DNA from 2 places in the Pseudomonas sp. NPDC088444 genome. Region 2 is predicted to be linked to the other one. Evidence: predicted binding sites of a transcription regulator. Region 2 holds the regulator's gene; the other holds the start of a gene.
What was found. The regulator FliA, encoded in region 2, starts transcription of late flagellar genes. The targets are predictions, from matches to a motif close to CTAAAGTTTNNNNNNNNNNNGCCGNTAA.
Positions count from the first base shown of each region.

Region 1: the regulator FliA is predicted to act here: its motif matches at 8,264-8,291, upstream of ACI2KB_RS03290 (methyl-accepting chemotaxis protein).

Region 1 covers NZ_JBJDNK010000001.1:674,087-685,459, reverse strand. The annotation lists gene ACI2KB_RS03330 (DUF4124 domain-containing protein) at 1-3, opposite strand, end outside; gene mgtE (magnesium transporter) at 326-1,768, shown strand; gene ACI2KB_RS03320 (Arc family DNA-binding protein) at 1,896-2,219, opposite strand; gene ACI2KB_RS03315 (PA3371 family protein) at 2,665-2,862, opposite strand; gene ACI2KB_RS03310 (hypothetical protein) at 2,911-3,480, opposite strand; tRNA gene ACI2KB_RS03305 (tRNA-Arg) at 3,453-3,529, shown strand; gene ACI2KB_RS03300 (GNAT family N-acetyltransferase) at 3,776-4,270, shown strand; gene mqo (malate dehydrogenase (quinone)) at 4,418-6,067, opposite strand; gene ACI2KB_RS03290 (methyl-accepting chemotaxis protein) at 6,570-8,210, opposite strand; gene ACI2KB_RS03285 (response regulator) at 8,660-10,264, shown strand; gene ACI2KB_RS03280 (sensor histidine kinase) at 10,261-10,953, shown strand; gene ACI2KB_RS03275 (efflux transporter outer membrane subunit) at 11,090-11,373, opposite strand, start outside.
Region 2 covers NZ_JBJDNK010000003.1:84,462-95,834, forward strand. The annotation lists gene fliR (flagellar biosynthetic protein FliR) at 1-738, shown strand, start outside; gene flhB (flagellar biosynthesis protein FlhB) at 740-1,879, shown strand; gene flhA (flagellar biosynthesis protein FlhA) at 2,057-4,186, shown strand; gene flhF (flagellar biosynthesis protein FlhF) at 4,198-5,556, shown strand; gene fleN (flagellar synthesis regulator FleN) at 5,676-6,509, shown strand; gene fliA (RNA polymerase sigma factor FliA) at 6,506-7,246, shown strand; gene ACI2KB_RS07405 (chemotaxis response regulator CheY) at 7,509-7,883, shown strand; gene ACI2KB_RS07410 (protein phosphatase CheZ) at 7,903-8,691, shown strand; gene ACI2KB_RS07415 (chemotaxis protein CheA) at 8,823-11,126, shown strand; gene ACI2KB_RS07420 (chemotaxis response regulator protein-glutamate methylesterase) at 11,325-11,373, shown strand, end outside.

The DNA of each region.
Region 1 (11,373 bases), on a different contig from region 2:
CATGATGCAGTCCTCCTTGACGGGATGTCAGAGGAGGCTAGCCAGATGTATTTTTTTCGGCGAGCGTGTTTTCTTCTCGGGATGTGACGTCGTAGCAATAACGACTCGGACAATGCTTAACATTGTGTTGCAAGCGATTGTTCCGCGTTGAATTTTTAACATGCAGACCCGGCAAGCGGTGTATCATTGCGCCCGTCAGCCCCGCCGGGGCTTGTGGAATACCTCCATGGACTTACCCAGTAGCAACTTAGAACCAAGCTGTACCAATCAAGAATCGACTGATTGATCTTCCGGCGTGCTCCACTGCTGGGAGTGGAGTTCGCCTATGACCGAAGTAGAAGTAAAGAAAACGCAGGAAAGCCTTCAGGATCGCCTCGCTCAAGTCGTTGATCTGCTGCAGCGCCAGCGTGTTGTCGAGGACCTGACCCATCGCCAGGAAGGCCAGCACCAGGACCGTGTTGAAAATCTGGTTCACCGGCAGAACCTGGTCGAGCTGCAACGCAAGCTCGATGATCTGCACTCCGCCGACGTCGCCTATATTCTCGAAGCCTTGCCTGTTGAGGACCGTCTGACGGTCTGGCAACTGGTCAAGGCCGAGCGCGACGGTGACATCCTCCTCGAAGTGTCCGACTCCGTTCGTGAAACGCTGATCGCCGACATGGACGATCACGAGCTGTTGGCCGCTGCCAAGGAAATGGACGCGGACGAACTCGCCGACCTCGCGCCGGAATTGCCGCGCGACGTCGTACATGAATTGATGGAAGCGCTGGACAGCCAGCAGCGTGAGCGTGTGCGTTCAGCGCTTTCCTATGATGAAGAGCAAGTCGGCGCCTTGATGGACTTCGAGATGGTCACCATCCGCGAAGACGTCAGCCTCGAAGTGGTTTTGCGCTACCTGCGTCGCCTCAAGGAGTTGCCGGGTCACACCGACAAGCTGTTCGTGGTCGATTACGACGGGGTGCTCAAGGGCGTGTTGCCGATCAAGCGCCTGCTGGTCAACGATCCTGAAAAACAGGTATCGGAGGTCATGGCCAGTGACCCTGTGAGTTTTCATCCGGATGGCGATGCGTACGAAGCTGCGCAGGCTTTCGAGCGTTATGACCTGATTTCCTCGCCCGTTGTAGACAAGAACGGCAAGCTGATTGGCCGCTTGACCATCGACGAAATGGTCGACCTGATTCGTGAAGAGAGCGAGTCCGAAGTCCTTAACATGGCCGGTTTGCGTGAAGAAGAAGACATCTTCGCTTCGGTATGGCGCTCCTTGCGCAACCGTTGGTCCTGGCTGGCGGTCAACCTGATCACGGCGTTCATCGCATCGCGTGTGATCGGCCTCTTTGAAGGCTCTATCGAGAAGCTGGTCGCGCTCGCGGCCCTGATGCCGATCGTGGCCGGGATTGGTGGCAACTCAGGCAATCAGACCATCACCATGATCGTTCGCGCGATGGCGCTGGACCAGGTGAGCACCGGAAATACGTCACGCTTGATGCGCAAGGAGCTGGGTGTCGCATTGGTCAACGGCCTGATCTGGGGCGGCGTGATTGGTGTTGTGGCTTACATGCTCTATCACAGCTGGTCGCTGGGTGTGGTGATGACGGCAGCGATGACGCTTAACCTGTTGCTGGCCGCCTTCATGGGGGTATTGATTCCGATGACGCTGGCCCGGCTGGGGCGTGATCCGGCGATGGGTTCCAGTGTCATGATCACAGCCATGACTGACAGTGGCGGCTTCTTCATTTTCCTGGGGCTTGCGACGTTGTTCCTGCTCTAACGTTGTGAGACAAAGCAAACCGCCCAGCAGGGCGGTTTTTTATTGGGCGCAACAGTCGGGTGCGCGCTTACACGCGCACAAAAAAGCCAGCGATACGCTGGCTGTTTTGGTCGTTGGCCGGGAGGGCTTATTCCTCGTCGCCCAGGCTGGTGTCGTGAGCAATCAGCGACACCAGAGCATTCTGCTGGCGATGAGCGAGCTGGCGGAAGCGTTGCAGCAATTCGCGCTCATGCAGCGACAGTTCAGGACTGTCCAGACGCAGTTTAGGCTCGTCACCCAAGGCGCCTTCCTGAATCAGGCTTTGTTCGAGGCGCGCAATGATTTCAGAGTTCATGCTGCGATGGTTGTCCTTGGAGACTTCGGCGATGCGCTCGCGCATGCCTTCCGGAAGACGGACAACGAACTTGTCAGCTGTGCGACTGGAATAATTGGCCTGTTTCATAGGGCTCATATATTTAACCGATTTAGTTCAAAAGGGAGGCGGTTCATGCATTTGGCCGCGAGATGTCATCGTCTGACTATCATTTCGGCGAAATGTTCAACCTGCCCAACATAAAGGTCCGTCATCATGCATCAATCCGTCGGAACCTTGGCGTCAAATCTGTGACAAATATTGAACTAGATAAAGGCGTTTAGCCAGCACCAATTATCAGAAATGCGTTCTGGTTTGCAAAGTTCCGAGGTATCGCTTATCCGGGCGATAGCCACAGATTACGCGGGTTTTCGCCATGATGGCTATCTGTCTTCAGGGTAGAACTGTCCACGAAAAAATTCGAGAAAGCGTCCAAGAAAGAGACGAAGGGTCTGTCGGCGAGGTGTTAGCTAGTCAATAACGCGAGCAGAAGGTCAGATCGGGCAGCGGGAAACAGGGCGAACAGTGTAGAACTTTTCTCCAGTTAGGGCTTTGCCTGACGCAGCACCGGGTCAAATTTGATCCGTCGCCCGGCAACCAATGCCAAAAGGAACAGCGAGGCAAAAACGCCCGCAGACGTCTTGGCGATCATCCCGAATGGCTCCATTGAAGGCGTGAGTAATTGGTCGGCGGCGAGCGCCATGAGGGTCAGGATCAGAAAGGATAAAGCGGCTTTTGACATGACGGTTCTCGTAAAAGACAAACAGGCAACTCAGTGAAGGTTGTTGAATCAGAACACCCAGCGCTCGGTACGCTCGACGGGAATGGCCTCGTCGGTATCGTTGGCCAGCATGGCGTCGGAACGGAGGCTCGGGATTGTGGCGTAGCGTGGGGTCTGCTTGATCAGAAAATGCGGTTGAGCCTGAACGGCAACGCTCTCGGTTTTGCGGCCATCGTCCTGAAAGTGGAAGGCTACCAACGCGGCGAAGGCTGCGGCGTTCAATAGGGAGAGCGTGATGTTCATCTCGATTACCTTCGCTTGAATTGATCTATGAAGGGGGGGCACGAGAGTGATAATGCAGTGCGCATGCCAAGCGAATTGAATAAAAAATATTTTAAAAATCAATAAGTTAAGTTTTAAATGATCGTGTTGTGGATTGCAGTTTGCAATGATGCCATTTTGCACCATTGCAATTTGCATGATGACCTTTTCGTGCCAGTCAAATGCCCGGCGGACTACAGCCCAAAAAGACAATGACGACATGACAAAACAATGGCTTGCCGTTAACATGCTCGCCGTCTCGCCAGCGCCATTCCGCGCGTTGGCACCGTGTCTCAGTAGCTCAATTGGATAGAGCATCCCCCTCCTAAGGGGAAGGTTGTGAGTTCGAACCTCGCCTGGGACACCACCCTTTCTCCTGTTGACTTCTCTCGCCCATTTTCACGCCGACACCTCTGGCCTCTGCCCTTCAGTGATTCGCTCGATGGCCCTAAGTGGTCCAACCAGTTCAGTCAAGCCCAATCGGCTGCCCATCATTCGATTCGGCGGATCTACGCTGGTGCGAGGTGTCTAGATCATGCCTTTGCCCTATCGTTTTTAGGCTTGATCGCCGATGATAGGGCACTCACACGTGCCAACACTTCAAGGAAACTCCATGGCCTCGCCGAGCATTACGATCGAACGTTATTCCCCAGGCGACGAGCAGGGCATTGTCGCGCTCATCGTGCCCATTCAGCGCGAAGAGTTCGGCATTGCGATCTCGGCGGAAGATCAGCCGGATCTCATGGACATTCCGTCTTTTTACCAGGCGGGTGCTGGCGACTTCTGGGTGGCGCGTGCGCAAGGCGAAGTGATCGGCACCATCAGCATGAAAGACATCGGCAATGGCGATGTCGCCTTGCGCAAGATGTTTGTGGGGGCCGAGTGGCGTGGCCGGGAGTTTGGCGTGGCGAAGCGTTTGCTCGAATGCCTGATCGAGGCAGCGAAGGCACGCGGGGTGCGCGCGATCTATCTGGGCACGACGGCCAAATTCCTCGCGGCCCATCGTTTCTATGAAAAGCACGGATTCGAGTTGATCGAACCCGAACACCTGCCGTCCAGTTTTCCTCTCATGAAGGTCGATACCCGCTTTTACACCCTCGCGCTCTGATTCACCTCTCGGTGCGGTAGAAAGACTTCGGCAACCGATTCGGCACCGCGTGCAGGGGGAGGGCGTAGGCGATACCGATGCTCAAAAAAAAGCCACGGGGTTTGCGCCCCGTGGCTTCGCGTTCACTGCATCATCGATGCGGCGAGATCACAGCGCCATGTCGTTTGCAGGCTTGCTTTCCAGCGGCTTGGTCGAACCGGTGTCGTTGGAGATGCTGGTGCCAACGCTCTGGTCGATGACCGGCGGTTTTTCCAGTTGCAGGACTTCAGCGGTGTAGTTCCACTCCTGCTGAACAGCGGCCGGCGAGTCGTTCAGCTTGGTGCCGTAGCTCGGGATGATCTGGTGGATTTTGGCTTGCCACTCAGGGGTCGCGACCTTGTCCTTGAAGACCTTTTCCAGCACGTTCAGCATGATCGGCGCAGCGGTCGAAGCACCTGGCGATGCGCCCAGCAGAGCAGCGATGCTGCCGTCCTGAGAAGAAACGACTTCGGTGCCCAGTTTCAGCACGCCGCCTTTCTCGGCATCACGTTTGATGATCTGTACACGCTGACCGGCTTGCCACAGGCGCCAGTCTTCTTTCTTGGCGTGCGGGAAGTATTCCTGCAACGCTTTGAAGCGGTCGTCGTCAGACAGCATCAACTGACCGGCGAGGTACTCGACCAGCGGGTACTGCTCGATGCCTACTTTGGTCATTGGCCAGAAGTTGTGGGTGGTCATGCTGCTGAACAGGTCCAGGTACGAACCTTCTTTCAGGAACTTGGTGGAGAAGGTGGCGAATGGGCCAAACAGAATCACGCGCTTGCCGTCCAGCACGCGGGTGTCCAGGTGCGGAACCGACATGGGTGGCGCGCCGGTGGACGCGATGCCGTAGGCTTTGGCCATGTGTTGCAGGGCAACGTCCTGGTTATCGGTGACCAGGAACGAACCACCGACCGGGAAGCCCGCGTAGTCACGGCCTTCCGGAATGCCGGATTTCTGCAGCAGTTTCAGCGCGCCGCCGCCTGCACCGATGAACAGGAACTTGGCGTCGGTGCCGCTGGTGGTGCCGTCTTTCAGGTTCTTGTACGAGACGTGCCAGCTGCCGTCTTCGTTACGGGTGATGTCCTCGACCTCGGTGGAGAGCTTCAGGTTGAAGTTCGGGCGGGTCTGCAGGGCGCTCACGTATTGACGAGTGACTTCACCCCAGTTGACGTCGGTGCCGATTGGCGTCCAGGTGGTGGCCAGCTTCTGGTTAGGGTCGCGGCCTTCCATCATCAGCGGGACCCACTTGGCGATCTGCGCGTGGTCCTCGGAGAACTGCATCGGGCGGAACAGCGGGCTCGCTTGCAGGGCTTCGTAACGTTTTTTCAGGAATTTGATGTTGTCATCACCCCACACGAAGCTCATGTGCGGCGTGGTGTTGATGAACGAGTGCGGGTTCTTCAGCACGTCGCTGCGAACCTGCCAGGCCAGGAACTGACGGGTGACCTGAAACGCTTCGTTGATCTCGATGGCTTTGGAGATGTTGACTTTGCCGTCTTTGTCTTCCGGCGTGTAGTTCAGCTCGGCCAGGCCCGAGTGGCCGGTACCGGCGTTGTTCCAGCCGTTGGAGCTTTCTTCGGCGACGCCGTCCAGACGCTCGATCATTTCCATCGACCAGCCCGGCTCCAGCTCATTCAGCCAGACACCCAGGGTCGAACTCATGATGCCGCCGCCGATCAGCAGCACGTCCACTTTTTTGCTTTCAGCAGCGTGTGCCTGAAGCATCCCCAAAGAAATTGCCAGGCCCAGCAGCGCCTTGCTCGTCGTTTTGATCATTGCACGCATCCAGTTGATAGAACGTTATCCGCCTGCCGCTTGGTCGAGGCGATACCCGAGGCTTCACGTCTGCTCCGACGTATGAGAAGGCCCGGTGTCGCGCCCGGCGGGCGAGGGTAGGGTTCAAGGTCGATGGAAACGGACCTTGAGTTCTGTGTCCCTCCGCGCTGGCTTCTTGTTAGATCATTGGATTCAGCAGCTTGAGTAAACAACAAATATCCCGCAGGACTCGGTCATCAGGTCCAAGTGATCTGCGAGGGGCGGCGATTGTACCTGAAATGTTATTTACGACAAAACATGTGCCAATTTAGTCAATACGCCAATGTGTCACAGGTGGCAAACAGATGGCTTGCCCGGGTTGGATTGCCGACCGCGTTGTGGGAGCCGGCTTGCTGGCGAAGGCGTTTGAACATTCACATCTATCTGTGTGGGTTGAGTGAACGCATTCGCCAGCAAGCCGGCTCCCACGGCCTTCCGCCAGAAGCCAGGCCGAGCGCCTCAACTAAAGGGTGAACTTGCCCACCATCGAATTGAACGACACCGCCAGTCGCGACAGTTCCTGGCTCGATGCGCTGGTCTGATTGGCGCCCGCAGCGGTCTGCGCCGAGAGGTCCTGAATGTTGACCAGGTTGCGGTCCACTTCACGGGCCACTTGCGCCTGTTCCTCGGCCGCGCTGGCGATCACCAGGTTGCGTTCGTTGATCTGGCTGACGCCCTCGCTGATGCGCTCCAGCGCAAGCCCCGCCTCGGTGGCCAGGCTCTGGGTGTTGACGGCAATCGCCTGGCTCTTGCCCATGGCCTGCACGGCTTCGTCGGCGCCGTTGCGCACCAGGGTGATCATCGATTCGATTTCACCGGTCGATGCCTGAGTGCGCGCGGCCAGAGCACGAACTTCGTCAGCCACCACCGCAAAACCACGGCCTTGCTCACCCGCGCGGGCAGCTTCGATGGCAGCGTTGAGCGCCAACAGGTTGGTTTGTTCGGCGATGCCGCGAATCACGTCCAGCACTTTGGTAATGTCGCGAATCTGCCCCGCCAGTGCTTCGACGCGCTGGGTCGAGTCGTTGATTTCCACGGTCATGGTGTTCATCGCCGCGACAGCCTGTTGCACCTGTTGTTGCCCTTTCTGTGCGTCATTGGCGGTCTGGGTCGAGACTTGCGAAGCGCTGGCGGCGTTGCGCGCCACTTCCTCGACCGCTGCGGTCATCTCGTTGACGGCGGTCGCGGCCTGCTGGATTTCGTCGTTCTGGCGCTGCAAGCCACGGCTGCTGTCGTCGGTCACGGCGGTCAGCTCTTCGGCGGCGGAGGCCAATTGGTCTGAGGCGTTGGCAATCTGCTGCACGGTGTTCTTCAGATTGCCCTGCATATTCGACAGGGCTTTGAGCAGTTGACCGGTTTCATCCTCGCCGCCCGCCGCGATGGCCTGAGTCAAGTCACCGCTGGCCACCCGTGCGGCGCTGTCCACCGAGAGATAGATGGGGCGGGTGATCATTCGGGTCACGATCAATCCCAGTGCGATGGCGCAGATCACCGCGATCAGCGAACCGACGATCAGTATCCACGTGACCTGCTGATCCGTTTCGATACCTGCTTGCGCGGATTCGCGAGCCTGACGGGCGTTGGATTCGATGATGATCTTCAGCTCGCCCATGGTTTTGCGGTAGGTCGGGGTGACACTGCTGGCGGCCAGTTTGCTGGCCTGTTCGAGATCGCCGCTCTGAATGACGGCGAAGGTGTTCTGCGCAGCCGAGACGTAGGCTGCCCAATCCCGTTCGAAATCATCGCCCGCCGCTTTTTCGTCTGCTTCCAGCGGCGTATTGCGATAGGCCTTGAAATCGGTGTCTGCCTGGGCCTGGTTTTCCTTGAACGACTGAATGACCGCGTTGATTTCTTCCGGGCTGGCCTTGATGGCGCTCAGGCCGATGACTTTGAAGAAGTCGCGGTTGGTGGCGATCACGTTGGCTTTGACCGAGTCGACTTTGGTGATCGAAAACATGTTGTTTTCAACCGTGTCTTGAAACAGGTCGTACAGACGCGAAATACCAGCCTGGCCTAATACACCGACCACGACCGTGATCAGCGCACACAGACAAAAAGCGGACAACAGTTTGGTCTTGAGTTTCAGATGGGAGAGCCAGGACATGGGCAGTACTCGGGCAGGAGGAGATGTCGCGACGCAGGGGCCGCTTTCCTTGCGTATCGGCGGCGCCGTGATGGACTTTACACGTTTTGAAATAACTACGATGAACGCCATCATTTAACGCGCTATTTGCGGATTTTGGATCCACGATCACTGCGCAATCATCACCCCAGTAATGGCTTTTGACCTGCAACAGAAGGTCTCGGCAGGAATCGGTAAATCTGTGTATGAAGGTCGCTTTTTCCCGCAACCATCACCTAAGCTTTACCCCATCGCCGCCGATAACCCGGACAAGCGGCGTCTCGTCGCACCGCAAGTGGCCAAAGCTGGTATGAAATAGCTTGATGGCAAATTGATGTTGGCTATCATCTGCCCCGCCGAAACGGGCAGCATGGCTGACCCGTTTTGTAATTGCCCCTGGGCTGATTTTTTCTCCCGTGACAGGAATCTCGATGCTGGCGTGGAACCAAAAAACCTTTCTGATCGTCGATGATTTCTCCGATTTTCGTAGCTCGGTCAGGTCGATGCTGCGCGAGTTGGGCGTCAAGGAAGTAGACACCGCAGACAACGGCGAGCAGGCGATCAAGGCCTGCTCGCAGAAGCGTTACGACTTTATTCTTCACGACTTCAACCTGGGGGATGGCAAGAAGAACGGTCAGCAAGTTCTGGAAGACCTGATGACCGACCGGCTCATCAGCCACGAAAGCGTGTTCGTCATGGTCACCGCCGAAAACAGCCAGGCGATGGTCATGAGTGCGCTGGAATGGGAGCCTGACGCCTACCTGACCAAGCCGTTCAACCGCGCGAGCCTGGCCCAGCGCCTGGAAAAGATCGTGCAGCGCAAGACCCTGCTCAAACCGATTCTTCAGGCACTGGATCGCGGCAAGCCTGCTGAAGTGCTGGCCGCGTGCGTCAACCTGACCAAACAGGACCCACGTTTCGCGCCGTTGTGCCTGCGTTACAAGGCTGATGCACTGCGAGATCTTAATCAGTTCGAACCGCTGGAAGCCTTTCTCAAATCGATTCTCGCCGACCGTCCACAGCCGTGGGCCTATTCGGCGTTGGGCAAGCTGTTGCTCAAGCGTGGGCGTAATGCCGAAGCGCAAACCGTTTATGAAGACGCGATTCGTGCCTTTAACACCATGCCCGTGTTGTTCGACGGCCTGGCCGATGTGCTGATCGCCAGCGGCGACAGCCGCCGTGCGCAGAAAATGCTGGAAGAGGCGGTGCGTCTATCGCCCTACGCGGTGCGTCGCCAGCGGCTGCTGGGCAAACTGGCGCTGGAAAATCAGGACTTCGACAGTGCCTCCAAAGCCTATCGTCAGGCGGTGTCGCAAGGTCAGTTCTCTCGCTTCAAGGACCCGGAAACCAATCTGGGGTTGGCGCAGGCGTTGATCAGCAAGGGCGGCGATCGCGGTCTGGATGCGCGCGCCCGTGTCGAGATCAACCAGACCTTGGGCGAGGTTGCCAAGGAATATACGGACGACGCGGGGCTTCAGGTCCGTGCACGCCTGATGAAAGCCACCAGTGTCGTCAGTTCCGACCCGGAAATGGCCGCCAAACTCACCGAGCAGGCCATGGCCCGGCTGGAGGGCATGGAACAGTTTCTCAGCGCCGATGCCGCGCTCGCCGTGGCGTCGCAGCTCAAACAGTTGGGGCAGGAATCAGCGGGCGCGGGCATTCTGAAAAGCTGCGCAGAGATTTACGGCGACGACCCGGTGGTCATGCAGAGCATCGCCAAACAGACCGACGACCCGGAAATCCTCAGTGCAGGCAAGGCGGCCATCGACCTGAACATGCAAGGCATTCGCAGTTATCGCGCAGGCAAACTGGGCGAGGCTCAGGACCTGTTCCGTCAGGGCCTGGCATTGCAACCGAAGAACATCAGTATCGCGCTGAACATGGCGCAATCGCTGTTGCACATGGGCGTGCAGAACCTCGACGCGGCGAGCCTGCAAGAGTGCCAGAACAGCCTGAAAATGGTGGGCAAAATGCCTGAGACCGATCCTCGGTACGAGCGTTATCAGAAATTGCGGCTCAAGGCGTTCGGCGGATGACGGATCAGGAACAGGGGCTGGATTTCTCAATGGTGATCGCCTCCACCGTCCACGACATGAAAAACTCGCTGGCCTCGCTGATTCAGGCCCATGGTCAATGGGTCAGGCAATTGCCAGAGGCCCAGCGTGGCACGGCAGAACAGGGCGTGATCGACTACGAATTCGCGCACCTGAACGGCATGCTGGTGCAGTTGCTGGGGCTGTACAAACTGGGCGTGAATCAACTGCCGCTGCGCCCGGACTACCACGAATTGGACGATTTCATCGAAGCGCAACTGGCGTTCCATGAGGAAGTGCTCGCCAGCCGTGGCATCGTGGCGCGTTACGAGGTGGAAGACTTCGGTCTGCCTGGTTTCTTCGACCGCGAGCTGATTGGCTCGGTGGTGTCGAACGTATTGATCAACGCCATTCGCTATGCGCGCAAGGACGTGTTGATTTCGGCGGGGCAGGTGGGTGAGCAGTTGGTGATCAGCATCAACGACGACGGCCCGGGCTTTCCCGAGCACATGATCGAGCGCCAGACCGACTACGTGCTGGGCATCAACCAGAGCAGTGGCAGCACCGGGCTGGGGTTGTATTTCGCAGCGAACATTGCTCGGCAGCATCAGCGCAAGGGCGTGCACGGCCATATCGAAATCGCCAATGGTGGAGAGTTGGGCGGCGGGTTGTTCAAGGTTTATTTGCCGTGATTGGGCGCGGTAGTACCGGGACTTGGTAATACGATCGCTGTGGGAGCCGGCTTGGTGCGGGCGGCGTTCCGACGAAAGCAGTTGATCAGCCAACATAGAATTTCCCACAGATCTGATTCCGGTGGCCGATCAGCCTTCACTTCGCATCCGCCACCTTCATTTTCGGTGGGAACCACCCGCCGCCAAGCGCCTTGTACAGTGTGACTTGATTGACCTCCCGCGCCAGTTCCAGATTCAGCCATTCCTGCTGCGCCGCAAACAGTGAGCGTTGGGCGTCCATGGTCGAGAAATAACTGTCCAGCCCGGCCTCGAAACGCAGGCGCGACTGGCGCCAGGCTTCTTGATAATCCTCAACCAGACGCTGCTGCGCCGCCACCTGCCCGAGCATTTCCTGTCGCGCGTTCAGGGCGTCGGCGGCCT
Region 2 (11,373 bases):
GCGGCGTTCATGCTGCCGCTGTTTCGTATCGCGGCCGTGCTGATGACCATGCCGGTGTTCGGCACCACGCTGGTGTCGAGCCGGGTGCGTCTCTATCTGGCGCTGGCGATCACCGTGGTCGTCGCGCCGAGTCTGCCGCCGATGCCGGAAGTGCATGCGCTGGACCTCAGCGCGCTGCTGCTGATTGCCCAGCAGATCATCATTGGCGCTGCGCTGGGCCTGTCGTTGCAACTGTTCTTTCAGGCGTTCGTGATTGCCGGGCAAATCGTTGCGATCCAGATGGGCATGGGCTTCGCGTCCATGGTCGACCCGGTCAACGGTGTCTCGGTGGCGGTGATCGGCCAGTTCTTCACCATGCTGGTCACGCTGTTGTTTCTTGCCATGAATGGCCACCTGGTGGTGTTTGAAGTGCTGATCGAAAGCTTCACCACCTTGCCCGTGGGGCAGGGGCTGATGACGGCCAATTTCTGGGAGCTGGTGCTGCGTCTGGGCTGGGTGTTGGGCGCTGCGCTGATTCTGGTGCTGCCCGCGATCACAGCCTTGTTGGTAGTCAACATCGCGATGGGCGTAATGACCCGTGCGGCGCCGCAACTGAACATCTTCTCGATTGGTTTTCCGCTGACACTGGTGCTGGGCATGGGGATTTTGTGGATCTCCCTCGGCGACATTCTCAATCAGTACCAACCGCTGGCGGTGGACGCCTTGCAGTTGCTCAAAGACATGGTCAAGGCGCGCTGACATGGCTGAAAGCGAGAGCGGTCAGGACAAGACAGAAGACCCCACGGACAAACGAAAACGTGAGGCCAGAGAAAAGGGCGAGATCGCCCGTTCCAAAGAACTCAATACCGTCATCGTCATGATCGTCGGCGCCGCCGGTTTGCTGGCGTTCGGCGGGTCCATGGCCGAAATGATGATGCAGTTGATGCGGGACAATTTCGTCATTTCCCGCGACGCGCTGATGGAAGAACGCAGCATGAGCCTGATGCTGATGGCGTCAGGCAAAGTCGCCTTGATGTCCGTCACGCCGTTGTTGGTCGCGCTGACCATTGCAGCACTGATCGGGCCGATTTCGCTGGGTGGCTGGTTGTTCGCTGCAGGGTCGATGGCGCCCAAATTCAGTCGCTTGAACCCGCTGGCCGGGCTCAAGCGCATGGTGTCGCCCAAATCGCTGATCGAGCTGCTCAAGTCCCTCGCCAAATTTTTCATCATCTTGATCGTGGCGATCATGGTGCTGGCCAAGGACAAGAACGACCTGTTGGCCATTGCCCATGAACCGATGGAAATGGCCATGGCCCACAGCCTGCAACTGGTGGGCTGGAGCACGCTGTGGATGGCCTGCGGGCTGTTGATCATCGCGGCCGTGGACGTGCCGGTGCAGCTGTGGGATGCGCACAAAAAGCTGCTGATGACCAAGCAGGAAGTGCGCGACGAGCACAAGGACAACGAAGGGCGACCCGAGGTCAAACAGCGGATTCGCCAGTTGCAGCGTGAGATGTCGCAGCGGCGGATGATGGCGGCGGTGCCCCAGGCAGACGTGGTCATCACCAACCCGACCCACTACGCCGTGGCGCTCAAGTACGACCCGGACAAGGGCGGTGCGCCGGTGTTGCTGGCCAAGGGGACGGACTTCATTGCGCTGAAGATTCGCGAGATTGCCGCCGAGCACGAAATCCAGTTGCTGGAGTCCCCGGCGCTGGCGCGTTCGATCTATTACAGCACCGAGTTGGAAAACGAGATTCCTGCCGGGTTGTATCTGGCGGTGGCGCAGGTCTTGGCGTATGTCTATCAGATTCGTCAGTTCCGGGCCGGGAAGGGCAAACGGCCTGATCCGTTGAAAGACAATCTACCGATTCCGCCGGATTTGCGGCGGGATAATTAGTAGGGCCTGGCATCAGAGAAAGAATCTAACGTCAAATTATGTCGACCACACCACATTCCCCAATAATGGCACTCTGATATATTCAATCCAATCCAAGAGTTGGACAGGTTTTTGCAATACCTGCGTTACAACGCCTCTGGCGTCAAAAGTTTGATTTAACGCGCAGGTACAGAATCGGTGGATCGTTCTCAATTAATCACTAACGCACGCTCCGGGCTGGTCGGTCTGGGTCGTGGTCAGTTGGGCGTGCCGCTGTTGTTGCTGGTCATGCTGGCAATGATGATGTTGCCGATGCCGCCGTTTCTGCTGGACGTGTTTTTCACCTTCAACATCGCGCTGTCCATCGTCGTGTTGCTGGTCTGCGTGTACGCCCTACGGCCTTTGGATTTCTCGGTCTTTCCGACCATTCTGCTGATCGCGACCTTGCTGCGCCTGGCGCTGAACGTCGCATCGACCCGCGTCGTCATGCTCCACGGTCAGGACGGCCACGCCGCTGCCGGTAAGGTGATTCAGGCCTTCGGTGAAGTGGTGATCGGCGGTAACTACGTCGTCGGTATCGTGGTGTTCGCGATCCTGATGATCATCAACTTCGTGGTCGTGACCAAAGGTGCCGGTCGTATTTCCGAGGTGAGCGCGCGCTTCACCCTCGACGCCATGCCCGGTAAACAGATGGCCATCGACGCCGACCTCAACGCCGGTCTCATCGATCAGGCCGAAGCCAAGCGTCGCCGTCTTGAAGTCGCCCAGGAAGCCGAGTTCTACGGCTCCATGGACGGTGCCAGTAAGTTCGTGCGCGGCGACGCCATCGCCGGTCTGCTGATTCTGTTCATCAACCTCATCGGCGGCATGCTGGTGGGCATCCTGCAACACAACATGACCTTCTCCGACGCAGGCAAGGTTTACGCCCTGCTGACCATCGGTGACGGTTTGGTGGCGCAACTGCCTTCGCTGCTGCTGTCCACTGCCGCCGCGATCATGGTGACCCGTGCATCGGGTTCCGAAGAAATGGGCAAGCTGGTCAGCCGCCAGATGTTCACCTCGCACAAGGCGCTGGCGGTGTCGGCGGCGATCATGGTGATCATGGGCCTGGTGCCGGGCATGCCGCACTTCTCGTTCATCAGTCTGGGCCTGTTGGCAGCAGGGGGGGCTTACCTGCTGTGGAAAAAACAGAACCAGGCCAAGCTGGCCGCGATTCAAGAGGTCAAGCGTCAACAGGACCTGTTGCCATCGCCAACCCGTGCCCAGGAGTCGAAAGAGCTGGGCTGGGACGATGTGACCCCGATCGACATGATCGGCCTGGAAGTGGGTTATCGCTTGATCCCGCTGGTAGACCGCAATCAGGGTGGGCAACTGCTGGCGCGGATCAAGGGCGTGCGCAAGAAGTTGTCGCAAGAGTTGGGCTTCCTGATGCCAACCGTACACATTCGCGACAACCTGGACCTGGCGCCGAGCGCGTATCGTTTGACGCTGATGGGCGTGACCTTGGCCGAAGCCGAGATCTACCCCGACCGCGAGCTGGCGATCAACCCCGGTCAGGTGTTCGGCAGCCTCAACGGCATCACTGCCAAAGACCCGGCGTTCGGGCTGGAGGCAGTCTGGATCGAAATCAGCCAGCGCGCCCAAGCCCAGTCCCTCGGTTACACCGTGGTCGATGCCAGCACTGTCGTCGCGACCCACTTGAACCAGATTCTGTACAAGCACTCTCATGAGCTGATCGGTCATGAGGAAGTGCAGCAACTGATGACGCTGCTGGCCAAGAGTTCGCCGAAACTGGCTGAAGAGCTGGTGCCGGGCGTGCTGTCGTTATCGGCGCTGCTCAAGGTGTTGCAGGCGCTGTTGGCCGAGCAGGTGCCGGTGCGCGATATTCGCAGCATTGCCGAAGCTATCGCCAACAATGCCGCCCGGAGTCAAGATACCGCCGCATTGGTGGCCGCCGTACGGGTCGGCCTGTCCCGCGCCATCGTGCAAAGCATTGTGGGCATTGAGCCGGAGCTGCCTGTTATCACCCTTGAGCCAAGGTTGGAACAGATATTGCTCAATAGTCTGCAGAAGGCAGGTCAGGGTCAGGAAGAAGGCGTTCTGCTCGAACCGAGTATGGCTGAGAAGCTTCAGCGCTCGTTGATCGAAGCGGCGCAGCGTCAGGAGATGCAGGGTCAGCCGGTCATTTTGTTGGTTGCAGGTCCGGTTCGCGCCATGTTGTCCCGCTTTGGGCGCCTGGCGGTTCCGAACATGCATGTTTTGGCTTATCAGGAAATTCCTGACAATAAGCAAGTCACCATCGTAGCGACTGTCGGGCCGAACGGCTGAGGTAGTGAGTCATGCAAGTTAAGCGTTTTTTCGCCGCCGATATGCGACAAGCCATGAAACTGGTTCGTGATGAGCTGGGCGCTGAAGCCGCCATCATCGGCAACCGGCGGATCGCCGGTGGTGTGGAACTGACAGCCGCGCTGGATTACAAACTGTCGGCGCTGGCGCCGCGTGTGCCGAATATCGAGCTGGAAGACGAGCTGCGCAAGACTCAGTCGCGCATCGTCACCGCACAGGCCGAGCTGACCAGCCGTAGCGAGCTGGACACGGTCGCCAACCGGCAGTTGTTTGCCGGTCTTGCGATGGACGACAGCAAGCAGATCGAACCGACGCTGGATGAACCGTTCCGCCCCTCGATCCACGCCGCTATTGCCGCCGACCGTGCCGAGCGCGCTGAGCGTCAATCCGCCGCCGAACCGGGGATTAGCCAACGCGCTTACGAGTCGATGCGTTCGGAGTTGAATGGCCTGCGCGAACTGCTGGAAGTCCAGCTCGGTTCGCTGGCCTGGAACCAGTTGCAAGGCAGCCGTCCGCAGCAGGCCAACCTGTGGCGTCGTTTGCAGCGTGTGGGCCTGTCTGGCCCTCTGTCCCGTGACCTGCTGAATATGGTCCCGGATGTCGATGATCAGCCTCATGCCTGGCGCATGTTGCTGGCTCATCTGGCGCGCATGATCGTCACACCGGACGTCGAGCCGCTGGAAGAGGGTGGGGTGATTGCCATGGTCGGTCCGGCCGGTATGGGCAAGACCACTACATTGGCCAAACTCGCAGCCCGTTATGTGTTGAAATACGGCGCGCAAAATATCGCGCTGGTGAGCATGGACAGCTTCCGCATCGGGGCTCAGGAGCAGCTCAAGACGCTGGGCCGGATTCTCAATGTGCCGGTGACCCACGTCGACCCGGGCCAGTCTCTGGCGCAGGCGCTGGAGCCTCTGTTGCGCAAGCGCGTGGTGCTGATCGACACCGCTGGCCTGCAAGCCAGCGACCCGGCATTGCGCCTGCAACTGGAGAGCCTGGCCGGTCGCGGCATCAAGGCGCGCAACTACCTGGTACTGGCCACCACCAGCCAGAAGCAAGTGCTGACCGCGGCCTATCACAGTTACAAGCGTTGCGGTCTGGCCGGGTGCATCCTGACCAAACTCGACGAAACCGCAAGCCTTGGCGAAGTGCTGAGCCTGGCGGTGACACACGAATTGCCCGTGGCCTATCTGACCGATGGCCCACGGATACCGGATGATCTGCATCTGCCCCGTCGGCACCAGTTGGTAAGCCGTGCCGTCAGTGTGCAGATGCAGGAGGAGCCGAGCGAGGAAGCAATGGCGGATATGTTTGCGGATCTTTATCACAGCACCGGCAAGCGCGCGGGCTAGGTAAGGAAAATGACAATGGAAAATACCTGCATCGTTGGTCTGCCAGGCATTGTTCACTCAGTGAACGTGCAGCCCGAAATGTGGCTTGGGTCTAAGCAAGACAAGGTAAAGAATTAACTATGGGCAGCATGCATCCCGTTCAGGTTATCGCGGTGACCGGTGGCAAAGGTGGCGTAGGCAAGACCAATGTGTCAGTGAACCTCTCGCTGGCTCTGGCCGAGCTGGGGCGCCGCGTTATGTTGCTGGACGCCGATCTGGGTCTGGCCAACGTCGACGTCTTGTTGGGGCTGACCCCCAAACGCACCCTGGCTGACGTTATTGAAGGCCGTTGCGAGCTGCGCGATGTCCTGTTGCAAGGCCCGGGCGGTGTGCGCATCGTACCGGCGGCCTCCGGCACCCAGACCATGGTTCAACTGAGCCCGGCACAACACGCCGGTCTGATTCAGGCCTTCAGCGAAATCGGCGACAACCTGGACGTGCTGGTGATCGACACCGCTGCCGGGATTGGTGAGTCGGTGGTGAGTTTCGTGCGCGCGGCACAGGAAGTGCTGCTGGTGGTGTGCGATGAACCGACCTCGATCACTGACGCCTACGCGCTGATCAAACTGCTCAACCGCGATTACGGCATGAACCGCTTCCGTGTGCTGGCCAACATGGCCCAAAGCCCGCAGGAAGGGCGCAACCTGTTCGCCAAACTGACCAAGGTCACCGACCGTTTCCTCGACGTGGCCCTGCAATACGTGGGTGCTGTGCCGTACGACGAGTGCGTGCGCAAGGCCGTGCAGAAGCAGCGTGCGGTCTACGAAGCGTTTCCACGTTCCAAATGTGCGCTGGCGTTCAAGGCCATCGCGCAAAAGGTCGACACCTGGCCACTGCCGGCGAACCCGCGTGGCCACCTTGAATTTTTCGTTGAGCGCCTGGTTCATCAGACCAGTGCAGGGCCTGTGTCATGACTGCAAGTGGCTATCGCATGTACAGCAAATCATCCAAGGATTCCCAGTACGAGCTGATTGAGCGTTATGCCCCGCTGGTCAAACGCATCGCCTACCATCTGCTGGCGCGTCTGCCGGCCAGTGTTCAGGTCGAGGACTTGATTCAGGCGGGCATGATTGGGTTGCTCGAAGTGTCGACCAAGTACGACTCCACCAAGGGTGCGAGTTTCGAGACCTACGCGGGTATTCGTATCCGTGGCGCGATGCTCGATGAAGTGCGCAAGGGGGACTGGGCGCCACGTTCGGTTCACCGCAACACGCGCATGGTCAGCGACGCCATTCGTGCGATTGAAGCAAAAACCGGCCGCGACGCTAAAGATCACGAGGTTGCTGCCGAACTTCAATTGAGTCTCGATGATTATTACGGGATTTTGAACGATACCTTGGGCAGCCGCCTGTTCAGTTTCGACGACCTCTTGCAGGACGGCGAGCATGAAGGGTTGCACGAGGATGGCGCGAGCCAGTCGCTGGAACCGTCGCGGGACCTGGAAGACGAGCGCTTCCAGAGCGCACTGGCCGATGCCATTGCCAACCTGCCCGAGCGTGAACGCCTGGTGCTGGCGCTGTACTACGACGAAGAGCTGAACCTCAAGGAAATCGGTGAGGTCCTGGGGGTCAGCGAATCCCGTGTCAGCCAGTTGCACAGCCAGTGCGCCGCGCGTCTGCGTGGACGGCTGGGAGAATGGCGCGCGCGCTGATAGATTGCGCAGCCTCGTGATAGAGGCTGCGGGTTGCTTGTAAGACCGGCTGTGCAAGATGTGATGTGGGAAGCAAAAGAGACAAGGCAGGAGCCGGTCGGATCAGGTCTTCAGGACGCTTTTCCGCTGCGCTCGTACCTTTCGATTCCAAAGCCCTCTCGTTTTCGTGTCACCGGTCAAGTTGCTGCACCGGTATTGATTGAACGCGCGTCCGGGAGCTGGGCGCGTTAAAGACTGCTTGGAGGTCGAATTGGACAAGAACATGAAAATCCTCATCGTTGATGACTTCTCAACGATGCGGCGGATCATAAAAAACCTGTTGCGTGACCTTGGGTTCACCAACACGGCCGAAGCAGATGACGGCACTACCGCGTTGCCAATGTTGCAGAGCGGTGCTTTCGATTTCCTGGTGACCGACTGGAACATGCCTGGCATGTCCGGCATCGACCTGCTGCGTCAGGTGCGAGCCGACGAGCGCCTGCGTCACCTTCCAGTGTTGATGGTCACGGCAGAAGCCAAGCGCGAGCAGATCATCGAGGCCGCACAGGCCGGTGTGAATGGCTATGTCGTGAAGCCGTTCACCGCTCAGGTACTCAAAGAAAAGATCGAGAAGATATTCGAGCGCGTCAATAGCTGATGTTCGCTGCGAGGGCGCTATGGATCCTAAAGATTCATCAATGGGTGACTTCGAGTCGACCCTGAAGAAACATGCACAGGAGCTGGTGACCAGCCTTGAAAAAGGCCAGTTCGGCGAAGCCGTGCAACTCATCCACGAGCTGAACCAGACCCGTGATCGCGGCTTGTATCAGGAAGTCGGCAAGCTGACGCGCGAGTTGCACAGTGCCATCGTCAATTTCCAGATTGACCCGCACATGCCGCAAGCCGAAGAGGTGTCCCAGATCACGGATGCCACCGAGCGCTTGTCGTATGTTGTCAGGCTCACGGAAGGTGCGGCCAACAAAACCATGGACCTGGTGGAACAGAGCACGCCCTTGATGAATGGCCTGAGCGCCGATGCCAAGGCCTTGAGCGCAGACTGGGGACGCTTCATGCGTCGCGAGATTGGCGCCGAAGAGTTTCGCGATCTGGCCCGCCGCGTCGAGGGCTTTCTGAGCCGTAGCGAGAAGGAGACCCACGAGGTCGCCAGCCACCTGAACGACATCCTGCTGGCTCAGGATTATCAGGACCTCACCGGACAGGTGATCAAGCGTGTGACCAAGATGGTCACCGAGGTGGAGAGCAATTTGCTCAAGCTGGTGTTGATGGCCAGCCAGGTCGATCGTTTTGCCGGTATCCAGCACGATCAGGAAGCGTTCCGGCAGCAAAAAGAACAGGAAAAACTTCATTCCAAGGGTGAAGGTCCGCAGATTCATGCCGATAAACGTGAAGACGTCGTATCCGGTCAGGATGATGTAGACGATCTGCTATCCAGCCTCGGGTTCTGAAGTTCCAGCGCTCAGGTTCTATGTGAAAGTGGCCGCAGGTGTGGCGCGTGAAGGCTTCGACGAAGGCCACCCGCGCAGACCCAAGGTGCGGCCCCTGGATCGGTTGACGGTTAATTTTAGGAGCACCCCCAATGAGCTTCGGCGCCGATGAAGAAATCCTTCAGGATTTTCTGGTAGAGGCCGGCGAGATTCTGGAGCAGTTGTCCGAGCAGTTGGTCGAGCTGGAAAGCCGGCCGGATGATGCGGATCTGCTCAATGCAATTTTTCGCGGTTTTCACACTGTAAAAGGGGGCGCCGGCTTCCTCCAGCTCAACGAGTTGGTTGAATGCTGTCACATCGCCGAGAACGTGTTCGACATCCTGCGCAAAGGTGAGCGTCGGGTCGATGCGGAACTCATGGACGTGGTGCTCGAAGCCCTGGACACCGTCAACAGCATGTTCGGTCAGGTGCGTGAGCGCTCGGACATTACGCCTGCCACGCCTGAATTGCTTGCCGCGCTGTCGCGCCTGGCCGAGCCTGCGTCGGCGGACGAAGTCGCCGCAGCACCCGCGCCTGCACCGGTCGTCGAAGCAGTGGCGGAGCCAGCCTCCGACGACATCACCGATCAGGAATTCGAACAGCTGCTGGACTCGCTCAATGCGGTCAAGGCCGAAGCGGCCGGTGCCGCCGTGTCTGCGCCTGTGGCGCCGGTTTCGGCCCCTGCGGCGGCGGATGAAGCGGCCAGTGATGAAATCACCGACGCCGAATTCGAATCCTTGCTCGACCAGTTGCATGGCAAAGGCCAGTTCGCGGTCGACGCTGTGGTTCCGCCTGCGGCGTCCGCTGCGGCGAGTGAGCCGGCCAGCGACGAAATCACCGACGACGAGTTCGAAGCACTGCTCGATCAGTTGCATGGCAAGGGGACGTTCTCCGCCGACGCCACCGGGGGGGCGGCTGCGCCTGCTGCGACCGAGGCCGCTGCGCCAGCGTCGGCAGATACGCCGTCGGATGAAATCACCGACCACGAATTCGAAGCGCTGCTCGATCAGTTGCACGGCAAGGGCGCGTTCTCGGGAGACGTGGGGGCCAGTGCGGCCGCTGCGGCGACCGCTGCACCGGTCAAGAAAGCCGAGCCTGCGAAGGCTGAACCGCCTAAAGCCGAACCCGTCAAGCCTGCGGCGGCGGCACCCGCTGCGCCTGCCAAAGCAGCCCCTGCACCGGCTGCCGCTCCGGCACCGGCCCGTGCCCCGGCCCCTGCGGCGGGCGGCGACAAGGCACCGACCGAAGCGGAAACCACCGTGCGCGTCGACACCGCGCGGCTGGACGAAATCATGAACATGGTCGGCGAGTTGGTGCTGGTGCGTAACCGTCTGGTGCGCCTGGGCCTCAACAGCGGCGACGAAGCCATGTCCAAGGCCGTGTCCAACCTGGACGTGGTCACCGCTGACTTGCAGACCGCGGTCATGAAGACCCGCATGCAGCCGATCAAGAAAGTCTTCGGCCGCTTCCCGCGTCTGGTTCGCGACCTGGCGCGTCAGCTCAAGAAAGAAATCAACCTTGAACTGGTGGGTGAAGAAACCGACCTGGACAAGAACCTGGTCGAAGCGTTGGCCGACCCGTTGGTGCACTTGGTGCGCAACGCGGTCGACCACGGCATCGAGTCGCCGGAAGAGCGCGAAGCGTCGGGCAAGGCCCGTGGCGGTCGTGTGGTGCTTTCGGCGGAACAGGAAGGCGACCACATCCTGCTGTCGATTTCCGACGACGGCAAAGGCATGGACCCGGCGGTACTGCGCGCGATCGCAGTCAAGCGCGGGGTCATGGACAAGGATGCGGCAGATCGCCTGAGCGACACCGACTGCTACAACCTGATCTTCGCGCCGGGATTCTCGACCAAGACCGAGATCTCCGACGTGTCGGGCCGTGGCGTGGGCATGGACGTGGTGAAAACCAAGATTGCCCAGCTCAACGGCTCGATCAACATCTACTCGACCAAGGGCCAAGGCTCGAAGATCGTCATCAAGGTGCCGCTGACCCTGGCGATCATGCCGACCCTGATGGTGATGCTGGGCAATCAGGCCTTCGCGTTCCCGCTGGTCAACGTCAACGAGATCTTCCACCTGGACCTGTCGACCACCAACGTCGTCGATGGTCAGGAAGTGGTCATCGTGCGCGACAAGGCGCTGCCGCTGTTCTACCTCAAGCGCTGGCTGGTCAGTAACGCCGCCCATGAGGAGCAACGCGAAGGGCATGTGGTGATCCTCTCGGTCGGCACCCAGCGCATCGGCTTCGTGGTCGATCAACTGGTGGGCCAGGAAGAAGTGGTGATCAAGCCGCTGGGCAAGATGCTGCAAGGCACGCCGGGGATGTCGGGCGCCACCATCACCGGTGATGGCCGCATCGCGTTGATTCTCGACGTACCGAGCATGCTCAAGCGCTACGCTGCGCGGCGTATTTGATTGCAGCAAAGCGATGGACCCTGTGGGAGCGAATTCATTCGCGATTGGCCAGTACATCCACAGAGATGTAGCGCCTGATACTCCGAATCGCGAATAAATTCGCTTCCACAGGTTCCTTGTCCACCTTTGCAACCCCGGTGGACCAGAGGTTGATGAAACGGGCTGCGCCGATTACCGGGCAGACCCTCTGGAGTGTTTATGGCAGTCAAGGTTCTGGTGGTAGACGATTCCGGCTTCTTTCGCCGGC